DNA from 3 places in the Acidovorax temperans genome. Region 2 is predicted to be linked to each of the others. Evidence: predicted binding sites of a transcription regulator. Region 2 holds the regulator's gene; each other region holds the start of a gene.
The links. The regulator FNR, encoded in region 2, switches genes on or off when oxygen is low (the NO sensors DNR and NnrR bind a similar motif). The targets are predictions, from matches to a motif close to TTGATNNNNATCAA.
Positions count from the first base shown of each region.

Region 1: the regulator FNR is predicted to act here: its motif matches at 2,442-2,455, upstream of PQV96_RS17395 (DASS family sodium-coupled anion symporter).
Region 3: the regulator FNR is predicted to act here: its motif matches at 3,147-3,160, upstream of ubiU (ubiquinone anaerobic biosynthesis protein UbiU).

Region 1 covers NZ_CP117193.1:3,720,564-3,725,091, reverse strand. Annotated here, with positions in the region: partial or broken gene PQV96_RS17400 (methyl-accepting chemotaxis protein) at 1-801, shown strand, start outside; gene PQV96_RS17395 (DASS family sodium-coupled anion symporter) at 826-2,340, opposite strand; gene PQV96_RS17390 (VUT family protein) at 2,533-3,081, opposite strand; gene PQV96_RS17385 (NAD(P)/FAD-dependent oxidoreductase) at 3,078-4,528, opposite strand, start outside.
Region 2 covers NZ_CP117193.1:1,733,189-1,737,716, reverse strand. Annotated here, with positions in the region: gene PQV96_RS08250 (sulfite exporter TauE/SafE family protein) at 109-846, opposite strand; gene hemN (oxygen-independent coproporphyrinogen III oxidase) at 864-2,246, opposite strand; gene fnr (fumarate/nitrate reduction transcriptional regulator Fnr) at 2,435-3,157, shown strand; gene PQV96_RS08235 (hypothetical protein) at 3,248-3,541, opposite strand; gene PQV96_RS08230 (FixH family protein) at 3,609-3,884, opposite strand; gene ccoG (cytochrome c oxidase accessory protein CcoG) at 3,930-4,528, opposite strand, start outside.
Region 3 covers NZ_CP117193.1:152,618-157,145, reverse strand. Annotated here, with positions in the region: gene PQV96_RS00690 (IS630-like element ISStma10 family transposase) at 1-355, opposite strand, end outside; gene PQV96_RS00685 (M20 family metallopeptidase) at 545-2,050, shown strand; gene PQV96_RS00680 (alpha/beta hydrolase) at 2,082-2,951, shown strand; gene ubiU (ubiquinone anaerobic biosynthesis protein UbiU) at 3,239-4,285, shown strand; gene PQV96_RS00670 (U32 family peptidase) at 4,510-4,528, shown strand, end outside.

The sequences.
Region 1 (4,528 bases), 2.0 Mb from region 2:
GGGCATGCAAGCGCGCCTGGCGGAATTGGTGGTGGGCATGCGCCAGGCCAGTACCTCGGTGGCGGGCGCCAGCAGCGAGATCGCCGCAGGCAATAGCGATCTGTCGGCGCGCACCGAACAGACGGCCTCCAACCTTGAAGAGATCGCTGCGAGCATGGAGGAACTCCTGGCCACCGTGCGGCACAGTGCTGATGCGGCTGTACAGGCCAGCACACTGGCCACGGATGCAGCAGCATTGCCCAGCGCGGCCGTGACGCTGTGGACCGTGTGGTGGGCACCATGGACGGTATCGCACTGTCGTCGCGCCGCATTGCGGACATCACCAGCGTGATTGACGGCATTGCCTTCCAGACCAACATCCTCGCTCTGAATGCGGCAGTCGAAGCCGCCCGGGCCGGTGAGCAGGGCCGGGGTTTTGCGGTGGTGGCCAGCGAGGTGCGCAGCCTGGCGCAGCGATCGGCCACGGCGGCCAAGGAGATCGGCGGGCTGATCAGCGACAGCGTGCGGCAGGTGGATGAAGGTACCCAGCTGGTTCACGCTGCGGGCGGCACCATGGGCGAGATTGTCCAATCGGTGCAGCAGGTGGCCACGATCATTGGCGAGATCAGCACTGCCGCCCGTGAACAGACCACGGGCCTGAGCCAGGTGAGCGAAGCCGTGTCGCAGCTTGACCAGATGACCCAGCAGAATGCCGCGCTGGTGGAGGAATCTTCCGCTGCCGCGCAGGGCCTGCGGGTGCAGGCGCAGCAGCTGGCAGGCTTGGTGGAGGCCTTCCGCTTGCCTGCTGGTGCCGGTGGGCAGAAGGCGCTGCGCTCACGGGGCGCTTCAGGCGCGCGTCACCATCAGCCCCAGCCAGGGCCAGTAGGTCAGCGCAAACACCACCAGCAGAACCACCGCCGCCAGCGTGATCACAATACCGGTGCGCACGAAGTCGCGCGCCTCGAAGGTGTCGGTGCCGTAGGCAATCATGTTCTGCGGTGCGTTCACCGGCAGGATGAAGCCGAAGCTCACCACGAACTGCAGGATCATCGTCATGCCCACGACGTTGATGCCGGGTGTCTGCACGGTGCTCAGCACGCTGATGACGATAGGGATCATGGTGGACGCCAGTGCGGTGGCGCTGGCGAAGCCCAGGTGGATGACGATCAGGAAGGCCGACAGCAGCATCAGAATCACGAAGGCCGACGCCATTTGCAGGCCCAGGTTGCTCACGATGAGTTGCGCCAGCCAGCCTGCGGCCTTGGTCTGCAGCAGCGCAGACCCCACGCTGATGCCCACGGCAAACAGCACCACCGTGCCCCAGGGGAAGCCCTTTTGCGACTGCTTCCAGTCCATCACGCCGATGCGCGGGAACAGCATCAGCGCTACGGCGGCGATGGTGGTGGAGGTGGTGTCAAAGTTGTGCAGCACCTTTTCGGTGGACCAGAAGCCCAGCAGCACCAGCACCACCGCCAGTAGTTTCCACTGGTTCAGCGTCATGGGGCCCAGCTCGGCCAGTTGCTGGCGAATGGTCTCCTGGCCGCCTGCAATTTCCTTCATCTCGGGCTCCATCATGCGCGTCATGATGAAGAACAGCGCCACCGTCATCAGCGCGGCAAACGGTGCCGCTGCCACAAACCATTCACCCCAGGTGATCTGGGCGCCCAGCTGCTTTTCGATGAAGCCGATGGCCACCATGTTCTGTGCGGCAGCCGTCTTGATGCCCACGTTCCAGATGCTGGCGGTTTGCGCTGTGGTGATGACCAGCAGGGCGGCAAAGCGGCTCTTGCGGTCCACCTTGAAGGCGAGCACGAAGCCCATCATGATCGGCATGAGGCAGGCCACGCGGGCCGTGGTGCTGGGCACGATGAACGACAACAGAAAGCCCACCACCATGGCGCCGATCACGATGTGGTGCGTCTTGGCCCCTACCTTGGACAGCACCGTGAGTGCAATGCGCCGGTCCAGCCCGGTAGCCGTCATGGCCGATGCGATGAAGCACGCTGCTGCCACCAGTGCCACGGCACTGTTGGCAAAGCCCGAAAGCGCCAGGTTCAGCGCCGCGCCGGTGCCCATTTCTGGCCCATCGGGCTTGGCCACGCTGGGCGCATAGGCCAGCAAAAACACCATCAGCGCAGCAATCACCACCGCGCTTGCCGAATATTCGAGCGCCTCGGTCATCCACACGATCACAGCGAACGCCAGGATGGCCAGCATCGTCTGCCCCGCCAAGGGCAAGCCCGCCGGGGTGGGCAGCGCCAGCACCAGGATCAGCGCGAGCACCGCGCCGACCAGGCCGAGCCGTTGGGAGAGACTGCCTGAAGGGGCGGCGGGGGTTGCACTGGGCGCGGTGGAAGACATGGAACAACTCCGGTTTGTGAAGGCACGGGAGCGATCCGCCGAAGGCCACTTCAGCGAGACGCGCGGAGACCCCAAGTGTTGCGCGCTGCCCGGCGCGCGGGGTGATGCAAGTCAAGAGAGGGGCGCGGTGCGGTCGCACCAGCGCTCTGCCTCCCCGCAGCCAAGTCCGCGTGAGCGTGGCACCGAAGCCCGTCAGGCGGCGCGCTGTGCCAGCTGGCGGCCGATGAACAGGCGAAACGGCAGCAGCAGCGCCACGCCCAGGGCCAGCTTCACGGCCAGGTCGCCCAGCGCCCAGGTCACCCAGGGGTCCTCGGTTCCCGCAAAGGCAATGCTCCAGAACACGGCGGTGTCCAGCACCGCGGCGAGCAGGGTGGCCACCAGCGGGGCGCGCCACCAGGTGGCATGCCGCAACCGGTCAAACACAGCAATGTCCAGCCATTGCGACAGCAAAAAGGCGGTGCCTGAGGCTGCGGCAATGCGCGCAGGCGCCAGCACCAGCGATGCCGCTACGGCTGCGGCAAAACCCACCCAGGCCACGCGCCGGGCTTGCGCTGGCCCATGGGCGCGGTTGACCAGCTCGCTCACCAGGAAGGCCACCGGGTAGGTGATGGCGCCCCAGGTCAGCCAGTCGTTGATGGGGAACTGCACCAGGATGTTGGAGGCCAGCACCACCACCGCCATGGCCAGCGCTGCGGCGGCAAACTGCGCCTTGCTGGGGCGTTGCAGGGTCGCGCCCGTCATGCGGCACCTGTGCCCAGCAGGCTGCGTGCCACGGCTTCGCCCACCTTGATACCGTCCACCCCTGCCGACAAGATGCCGCCCGCGTAGCTCGCGCCTTCGCCCGCCGGGTACAGGCCGGCGGTGTTCAGGCTTTGCAGGTTATCGCCCCGCGGTATCTTGAGTGGCGAGGACGTGCGTGTTTCCACCCCCGTCAGCACCGCGTCGTGCATGTCAAAGCCCTTGATCTTGCGGCCAAAGGCAGGGAGCGCCTCGCGCATGGCCTCGATAGCGTAGCCAGGCAGGGCGGCGTGCAGGTCACCCAGGGCCACGCCGGGCTTGTACGAGGGCTCCACCCCGCCCAGTTGGGTGGACGGCTTGCCCGCAATGAACTCGCCCACCAGCTGGCCCGGCGCGCTGTAGTCGCGCCCGCCCAGCACAAAGGCGTTGGACTCGAGCTGGCGCTGCAGCACGCTGCCCGACAGCGGGTGGAACTGCCCGGCAGGCAGCGCCTCCACGCCATAGGTCTGGCCCAGGTGGGCCTCGAACGCAGCGGGGTCGTGTGGGTAGTCGCGCGGGTCAATGCCCACCACCATGCCTGCGTTGGCGTTGCGTTCGTTGCGCGAATACTGGCTCATGCCGTTGGTCACCACCCGGTTGGGCTCGCTGGTGGCGGCCACCACGGTGCCCCCAGGGCACATGCAGAAGCTGTACACCGCGCGGCCGTTTTGCGCGTGGTGCACCAGCTTGTAGTCGGCCGCGCCCAGCAGCGGGTGGCCCGCGTGGCGGCCCCAGCGGGCGCGGTCGATGACGCTTTGCGGGTGCTCGATGCGAAAGCCGATGGAAAACGGCTTGGCTTCCATGGCCACGCCGCGCTCGTACAGCATGGCAAAGGTGTCGCGCGAGCTGTGGCCCAGCGCCATCACCACGTGGTCGGCGCGCAGCTCGGTGGTTTCGCCCGTGGCCTGGTTCAGCACCTTCAGACCGCGCAGGTGGCGCTGGCCCTGGGCGTCGTTCTCGACGATCACGTCCGTCACGCGCTGCTCGAAGCGGATTTCGCCGCCCAGCGCAATGATCTGCTCGCGCAGGTTTTCCACCACCTTCACCAGCTTGAAGGTGCCGATGTGCGGGTGGGCGACGTACAAAATTTCTTCGGGTGCGCCGGCCTTGACGAACTCGTTCATCACCTTGCGGCCCAGATGGCGCGGGTCTTTGATCTGGCTGTAGAGCTTGCCGTCCGAGAAGGTACCAGCGCCGCCCTCGCCAAACTGCACGTTGCTCTCGGGGTTGAGCGCGCGCTTGCGCCACAGGCCCCAGGTGTCTTTGGTGCGCTCGCGCACGGTCTTGCCACGCTCCAGCACGATGGGCTTGAAACCCATCTGCGCCAGCACCAGCGCGGCAAAGATGCCGCAGGGGCCGAAGCCCACCACCACCGGGCGCAGGGGCAGGTCGGCCGGCGCCTGGCCCACCG
Region 2 (4,528 bases):
CGGGCTCACCACACAGAGGAATGCGGAGCGGCTCGAATGTCCATGCGCATGGTCGCCCTTCGACGCGCTCGGTCCTGAAAGCGCTGCGGCGCCAGGCCTATGTACACCTCAACGGCACCAGAGCGAGGGTTTGTATACCAAATCCATCCACAACGCCCACACAGCGACACCACACAGAAGCGCGCCACTGATGCGCGTGCCCCAGTCACCCCGCAGTGAGCCCAAACGCTGCCGTACCCACCGCCAAGCCAATGGGCCGCCCACGAGCCAAAGACCGCTGCCCACAGCAAACAGCGCCATGGTCCAAGCACCCTGCAACGGCCCGCCGCTGAGTGCCGCTACCAGCAAGGCCGAATAGAGCAAACCGCACGGCATGAATGCCCACAAAGCTCCAGCACTGGCCACACCTGTTGACGAACCAAGCAGCGGCTGGACACGCCCCCAGACTGAACGGCCCGCCTGTTCGATCCAGGCTGGCTGTCGCGACTGGATCAGCATCATCAAGCCCCAGGCCAGAATGGCCACGTGCGTGAGGGTCCACAAGGGCCGAAGCGCCATGGTTTGCTGTGTAATCCAAGCCAAACTATCCATGGCCCAGGCCGCCATGGCACCGAGCGCCGCATATCCCACGATGCGACCCACATGAAAAACCCCGGTGCGCAGCCACGGCTGGGCAGAACGGCGGGGGTTGTCCATCCAGTGAACAGGCTGCTCCAGCGCGGCGGAGCCTTCCGGCTTTTGTACAGCCCCCACCACCGCAGCGCACGGAGCTGAGCACATGGCCAAACAATGGGTTCCTCCTACCAAACCCATGACCAGTGCGGTCCATGCAACAGTAGCCGACATGCTGTTCGTAGCCCTGCTCAGATGATGCGGGAGAAGCGGGCGCGGGTGCGATCGGCCTGCAGGTAACGATCAAAGACCATCGCAATACCGCGCACAAAGAACCAGCCCATGGGGGTCACTCGAACCCCTTCACTGCCCAACTCCACCAGACCTTGGGTTTCCATGTCCTTCAAACGGTCCAGTTCAGCAGCAAAGTACTTTTTGAAGTCGATCAGCCATGCTTGCTCCATCGGCTCAATCAGCAGTTCACCTTGGCACATCAACGCCATGATGGCAGCGCGTCTCACCAAGTCATCCCGGTTCAATGCCAGCCCCCGAACGACTGGCAGGCGACCCTGGTCAAGGAAATCGTAATACTCATCCAGGGTCTTGGCGTTTTGGCTGTAGGTCGCCCCAATGCGTCCAATCGCTGACACGCCCAGCCCAATCAAATCGCAATCGGGTTGGGTGCTGTATCCCTGGAAATTGCGGTGCAGGCGCCCCTGCCGTTTTGCAATGGCCAACGCATCAGTAGGCAAAGCGAAATGATCCATGCCGACGTATACATAGCCAGCGTCAATAAATGCATCCAGCGAACGCGAAAGCATGGCGACTTTGGCACCTGCTGTGGGCAACTCCGCTGAAATGATGCGACGCTGGGGCTTGAAGCGCTCAGGCAGATGTGCATATGCGTACAACGCAATGCGATCGGGTCGAAGCTGGGCAATCTGTGACAACGTCCGATCAAATGACTCAGGGGTTTGGCGTGGCAAGCCGTAAATCAAGTCCACATTGATGGAGTCAAACCCGATGGTGCGTGCAGATTCGACCAAAGCAAAAACTTGCTCTGCGGGCTGAACACGGTGTACTGCCTTTTGGACTTCAGAGTCGAAGTCTTGGACGCCAAAACTCAACCGGTTGAAACCCAACTCTGCCAACAATGCCAGACGCTCCGCGTTGACCGTGCGGGGATCCACTTCGATGGAATATTCCCCACCGGGAGCCAGAGTGAAGCTGCGCTTGAGCATGGACATCAACTCACACAGCCCATCATCAGACAGGAACGTGGGGGTCCCGCCACCCAGATGCAACTGGCTAACCACCTGCCCCACACCACATTGGGCTGTATGCAAGTCGATTTCGCGGCTCAGGTACCGCAAATAGACATCAGCACGATCATGGTGTTTGGTAATGATCTTGTTGCAAGCGCAGTAGTAGCATAGCGACTCGCAAAATGGGATGTGTACATACAGCGACAACGGCATGGCTTTGGAGCCTGTCCCCAAATGCCTTTGGGCCAACGCCAAGGCATAGTCCTCCTGACCAAAAGCCTCCACAAAACGGTCTGCCGTTGGATAAGAGGTGTATCGGGGACCCGGCACATCAAACCGGGTAAGGAGTTCTGGGGTAACAGCGGTCATGAGATATCCTTGCGTACTCGGTTACTGTGCCGCACCTTACCCTCTTCGTCCTTGACCTGAATCAAGTGAACCCACTGCTGGTGGAGCGACAATTTGATGCATATCATCCGCTTCTAAGCACTGTGCGAGGCACTTCGGCCTCTCTCGTCGAGCACGATATGCTCGAACAACCAACTGGTTTCTGCGCCATGAATCCGCTCACCATCAAAGTCGCCTGCTCCAACTGCAATCTCCGTGAGCTTTGCATGCCTGTGGGGCTCAACGAAGAGCAGCTGCAACGCATCGACGAAGTGGTAGCCGTGCGGCGCAAGATCAAGCGCGGCGGAACGCTTTTCCGCAACGGAGAAGCTTTCACCTCGCTGTATGCCATTCGCACGGGCTTCTTCAAGACCTGCGTGGCGACAGAAGATGGTCGCGACCAAGTCACAGGATTCCAGATGGCCGGTGAAATCATTGGTCTGGATGGCATTGTGAATGACCATCACACCTGCGATGCCGTCGCTCTGGAAGACGCGGAAGTTTGCGTCATGCCCTTTGATCGCATAGAGGAATTCTCGCGAGAAGTCACTGCGCTACAGCACCATGTGCACAAAATCATGAGCCGTGAAATCGTGCGTGAGCATGGCGTGATGCTGCTGCTCGGAAGCATGCGAGCAGAAGAGCGTCTGGCAGCGTTTTTGCTCAATTTGGTGCAACGCCTGCACGCGCGAGGTTTCTCTCAATCGGAACTGGTGTTGCGAATGACGCGAGAAGAAATTGGCAGTTATCTCGGCCTCAAGCTTGAAACCGTGAGCCGCACCTTCTCCAAGTTCGTAGAAGAAGGCACCGTGGAAGTGCGGCAAAGACATGTCCGCATTCTAGATACCGATGCCCTACGCCGCATCGTGAACAACCAACAAGCCTGCCACTGAAAAATTTTCGACAGAGGTGCCGGACAACTGACGAGCACTTCGCTGACGCCTCCGACAATGCCGCGCCATACAGCGCGGCATTTTTTTTATTCAAGTGCAGGAGGGATGCTTGCGGCAATCGTCAGGGCGCTCCTCGTCAGGCACCGGGCAGCGATTCAGTTCAAAGGGGGACATCGCAAGCAAGGTGGTGAGCGCACTGGACACCATGGTGAGCGCCCAGAACCCAAAGAACGCCAAGGTGTAGACGCCTGTTCTCGACAAGGTGACAGGCTGCCCGAACCAGTGAAGGTCTTGCGGGTCCACCATCGCAAAGACGAGCATCTCAATCACACCTGCCACCAAAAAGGCTGGCCAGGCAATCCACATCAGGCGCTGTGTCCACATCGTGCTGTTTCCTTGCGGTGTTGTATTGGGTCGTTGCGAAATTCAGTGAACCAGAGTGACTTCACAATCACCTCGGCTGCGCTTCTGGCGGGGTCGCAGCGTGATTGCGCCCTTTCATCGCGGGCGCCAAGCTCTTCTCTGGGTGCTCCAGGGTCTTGTTGATGTCGATACCTCGCTGGTAGTAATCCTCCGCGACCACAGGGTCTGGGCGCGACATCGCAAGCCACAAAGTAATGAACCCCGCAACAATGACCACCAAGGGGCCCGCCAATACCAGCCACACATGGCCAAACTTCCACCATGGGGCTGCAGCTGGCGTGGCTGAGGAAGAAACAGTAGACATAGCAAACTCCATTAACTCAGGCTTGTACGTTGAATGAAAACGGTACTACCTGGGAACCAAAAATACGGTTTTTTCTGTCACGTGGGCACCGCCACCCTCGGCACCAATTTCAAAGGTGATGGGATGAGACCCAGGTGAAGCAGACCCATAAGGCACCTGCAATCGCACAGCAACCCAGCGAGACTGAGCGGGATCGACCTCCACCGACGCTTCCGACACCACTTCAAGTCCCTCAAGACCCTTGGCATCTATGCGGTAGCGCTGAGGAGTTTCGGTAGCGTTCATGATCTGGATACGGTAGATGTTTTCCAACTTCCCCCCAGCCACAATGCGTGACAAGGCGGCCCGGTCGCGAACCACGTCCACTTTCAGCGGTGTTCTCGTCACCAGGCTGGCCAACAAGGCCACGCACAGGGTGACCAGCACGGCGCTGTAGATCAGCACGCGGGGGCGCAGCACGCGGCGCAACATCTGCGACTGCGTCCAGTGCTTGGCCACGCCGTTCTGGGTCGAATAACGGATGAGCCCACGCGGGTACTGCATCTTGTCCATCACGGTATTGCAGGCGTCCACGCACAGGCCACAGCCAATGCATTCGTACTGCAAACCCTTGCGGATGTCGATGCCCACCGGACAGACCTGCA
Region 3 (4,528 bases), 1.6 Mb from region 2:
GCTTGATCCCCAGGTCGCGTTCAATGAGTTCGCGCACTGCGGGCCGACTCCAAAGCGCGAACTCCATCTTGATCTGCTCTGGGCGTTTGTCGATGATGGTCATTCGAATCACGCGCTCTTGCTCAGTGCTCAGGCTGCGTCCACTACCTGGTTTCTTTCCCCTGGCGTGGGGCTTGAGTGCGGCCGCACCGCCTTGCTCGAACAGGCGCAGTGCAGTGTTAACCCCAGACCAACTGAGCCCGGTTTGCTCAACGATCTGCATCACGCCAACACCTTTTCGATGCAAGCGAATGACCTGCTTGCGCCGTTCATGCAGCACTTCCCGCGACTGCTTGCGTGCATCTTCTTTTTCCATGAACGTTCGACTCACGCAATCTACAAAAGTTCATGAATAAATCATGCCGAGTTTATAGAACCCTCGGCGCCTTCACGCACCCAGCCGGTGTGCCCCAAGGCGCCGTCGGAATAGCGCCCGCGCCTTGGCGGCCTGGGCCGGCTTGTGTTGGAATGGCGTTTTTGCAATGCCCACCGACAGGAGCCCGCCATGAATGCCCGCGTACCCCCCATCGCCCTTGAACCCGCACTGGCACTTGATCGGGTAAGCCAGGCGTGGGACAGCGAGATCGTGCGCCAGCTCACCGACTACATCGCCATCCCCGCCAAGTCGCCCATGTTCGCGGCCGACTGGGCAGAGCAAGGCCTGCTGGACACCGTGGTGCGCAACGCCGCCGCCTGGGTCGAGTCACAAAAAGTGGCAGGTCTTACGCTGGAAGTCGTGCGCCTGCCGGGCCGCACGCCGGTGCTGTTCTTCGAGATCGAAGCCACCCAGGCCCACGCACCGCAAACGGTGCTGATGTATGGCCACCTGGACAAGCAACCTGAATTCAGCGGCTGGCGCAGCGACCTGGGCCCGTGGACGCCCAAGTACGAGGACGGCAAGCTCTACGGCCGGGGCGGCGCGGACGACGGCTACGCGGTGTACGCCAGCATCGCCGCCGTGCAGGAATTGAAGCGCCAGAATGTGCCCCACCCCCGCATCGTCGGCCTGATCGAGACCTGCGAAGAAAGCGGCTCGCGCGACCTGATGCCCTACATCGACGCCCTGCGCCCCCGCCTGGGCGACGTGGGCCTGGTGATCTGCCTGGACAGCGGTGCCGGCAACTACGACCAGCTGTGGCTCACCACCAGCCTGCGCGGCATGGCCAGCGGCACGCTCAAGGTCGAGATCCTGACCGAAGGCATCCACTCGGGCGACGCCTCGGGCCTGGTGCCCTCGTCCTTCCGCATCATGCGCCAGGTGCTAGACCGGCTGGAAGACAGCAAGACTGGCCGCCTGCTGCCCCAGAGCTTCCATTGCCAGGTGCCTGCCGACCGGCTGGCCCAGGCGCAAGCCACCGCCGCCATCCTGGGTGAAGAGGTGTACCGCCGCTTTCCGTGGGCGCACTACGACTGCGGTGGCTCCACCACCTTTGCGCTGCCCACCACCACCGACCCATTGCAGGCCCTGCTCAAGCGCACCTGGGAACCCACGCTGAGCGTGACCGGTGCCGAGGGCTTTCCCACGCTGCAAGACGCAGGCAACGTGCTGCGCCCCTACACCGCCTTCAAGCTCAGCCTGCGGCTGCCCCCGCTGGTGGATGCGGCCCAGGCCGTGCAAGAGCTCAAAGCCCTGCTCGAAGACAACGCGCCCTACCAGGCCAAGGTCACCTTCGAGAGCCTGAGCGGCGCCACGGGCTGGAACGCCCCGGCCGCCACGCCCTGGTTTGAGCAAGCGCTCAACGAAGCCTCGCAGGCGCACTTTGGCGCGCCCTGCGGCTACATCGGCCAGGGCGGCACCATTCCGCTGATGAACATGCTCAGCGAAGGCTTCCCCACCGCGCAGATGATGGTGTGCGGCGTGCTGGGCCCCAAGAGCAACGCCCACGGCCCCAACGAGTTCCTGCACGTGCCCTACGCCAAGCGCCTCACCGCCTCGGTGGCGCATGTGATGGCCGCCATGGCCCAGGCACAGGCCGCACAGCAAGGCGCTGCGCCTGCCGCAGCCCCCTGATCGTCGTAACCCTATAGCTTCCAGCGCCGGTATGCCCCAACAGTTCGCATCCCCCGCCCTCAGCCCCTTCACCGCTGCCGATGGGGAAAACCTGGCACTGCACGAATGGCCCGTGGCCGCCGACACCCCCCTGCGCGGCCTGGTGGTGCTGGTGCACGGCCTGGGCGAGCACGCTGGCCGCTACGGCGCGGTGGCCGAGCAGCTCAACACCTGGGGCTTTGCCGTGCGCGGCTACGACCACTACGGCCACGGCGAATCCGCCGGGCCGCGCGGCGGCCTGAGCAGCGACACGCGCCTGCTGGACGACCTGGCCGACATGATCGAATGCACCCGCGCCCGCCTGCCGCCCGGCCTGCCGCTGGTGCTGCTGGGCCACAGCATGGGCGGCCTGGTGGCTGCGCGGCTGGTATCGCTGAACCTGTGCCCGGTGGATGCGCTGGTGCTGTCATCGCCCGCGCTGGATGCGGGCCTGAACCCGGTGCAAAAGCTGCTGGTGTCCACGCTGCCCAGCATTGCGCCCAACCTGCGCGTGGGCAACGGGCTCAATGCCAACTACCTCTCGCACGACGCGCAGGTGGTGGCCGACTACCAGGTCGACCCGCGCTGCCACGACCGCATCAGCGCCCGCCTGGCCCGCTTCATTGCCACCGCAGGCCCCGCCACCGTGGCCGCTGCGCCCACCTGGACTGTGCCCACCTTGCTGATGTGGGCGGGGGCCGACCGGCTGGTGAGCCCCGCAGGCAGCCAGGCCTTTACGCAGGCAGCACCGCCGGCCGTGGTGCAGTCGCACTGCTTTGAAAACGCCTTCCACGAGCTGTTCAACGAAACGCCCGAGTACGCCACCCCGGTGTTCGACACGCTGCGCGACTGGCTGCTGGCGCGCTTTGCCGTGCGGTATTGACGCAGGCATTTGCAATCAAATCAGCCTCTGGCGCTTTATCAGCAAGCGCAGGCAGCTATATTTTTCATAGCATCTTGCCATGAACAGCCTAGGTCAACGGGCACGGCACGCCCCTTGACCGCGCGGCGCAGGCGGGCCAGCCAGACCCGCCCAGGTCAAATCCCGATTAAATTTGTCTGACATTGTGCGCACCGGTTGATGAAGATCAGCGGCTGCGCGCGCAGGGCTCACTATGGTGGCGGCCAATGCCTTGGCACCATGCCGGTGCTGGCGATGAAACGCTTGCCATGGAACCCTTGACCCCTGCTGCAAACACCCCCACCGCAGCCCCTGCCCCTGAACTGGTCTGCCCTGCCGGCAGCCTGCCCGCCCTGAAGGCCGCCATCGACCACGGTGCCGACTGCGTGTACCTGGGCCTGCGCGATGCCACCAACGCCCGCAACTTTGCCGGTCTGAACTTTGACGAAGCCGCCATTGCCAGCGGCATTGCCTACGCCCACCAGCGCGGGCGCAAGGTGTTCATGGCGCTCAACACCTACCCGCAGGCCGCCAACCCCGGCCCCTGGCGCAGCGCGGTGGACAAGGCCGTGGACATGGGGCTGGACGCCGTCATCCTGGCCGACCCCGGCCTCATGCAATACGCCGCCCAACACCACCCGCAGCTGCGGCTGCACCTGTCGGTGCAAGGCTCGGCCACCAATTACGAGGCCATCAACTTCTACCGCGAGCAGTTTGGCGTGGTGCGCGCCGTGCTGCCGCGCGTGCTGTCGATGGAGCAGGTGCGCCAGGTGATCGAACGCACGCCGGTCGAGATCGAAGTCTTCGGCTTTGGCAGCCTGTGCGTGATGGTGGAAGGCCGCTGCGCCCTGTCGTCGTACGTGACGGGCGAATCGCCCAACACCCACGGCGTGTGCTCACCCCCCAAAGCCGTGCGCTGGCAGGAAACCCCGCAGGGCCTGGAATCGCGCCTGAACGGCGTGCTGATTGACCGCTACGCCCCCGGCGAAAACGCGGGCTACCCCACGCTGTGCAAGGGCCGCTTTGACGTGGGCGATGAAGAGAACTACTACGCCATCGAAGAACCCACCAGCCTGAACACGCTGGAGCTGCTGCCCCAGCTCGCCAAGATCGGCGTGCGCGCCATCAAGATCGAAGGCCGCCAGCGCAGCCCCGCCTATGTGGCCGACGTGACGCGCGTGTGGCGCGAGGCCATCGACCACTGCATGGCCCAGCCCCACCGCTACGCCCCCAAAACCCACTGGATGGCCCAGCTCGACCAGGTGGCCGAGGGCCAGCAGCACACGCTGGGCGCCTACCACCGCCCCTGGAAGTGAAATGGTTAGGCGACAACCCCCTGAGCCGCTGCGCGGCTTCCCCCTTCTCTCTACGCGCTTCGCGCTAGGGGAAGGGGGACGGCGCCAGCGCACGCCAGCGAAGCGCCGCATACGCGGCGGGGCGGCCCTTGCGCGGCACCCCCTGGCCTGGATCGCGCCAGACCGCAGGTCGGTGCGCCGCTTTGAATCTGAAATACCCCGATGAAACACCGGAGTCCCCCACCATGAAAATCACCCTGGGCC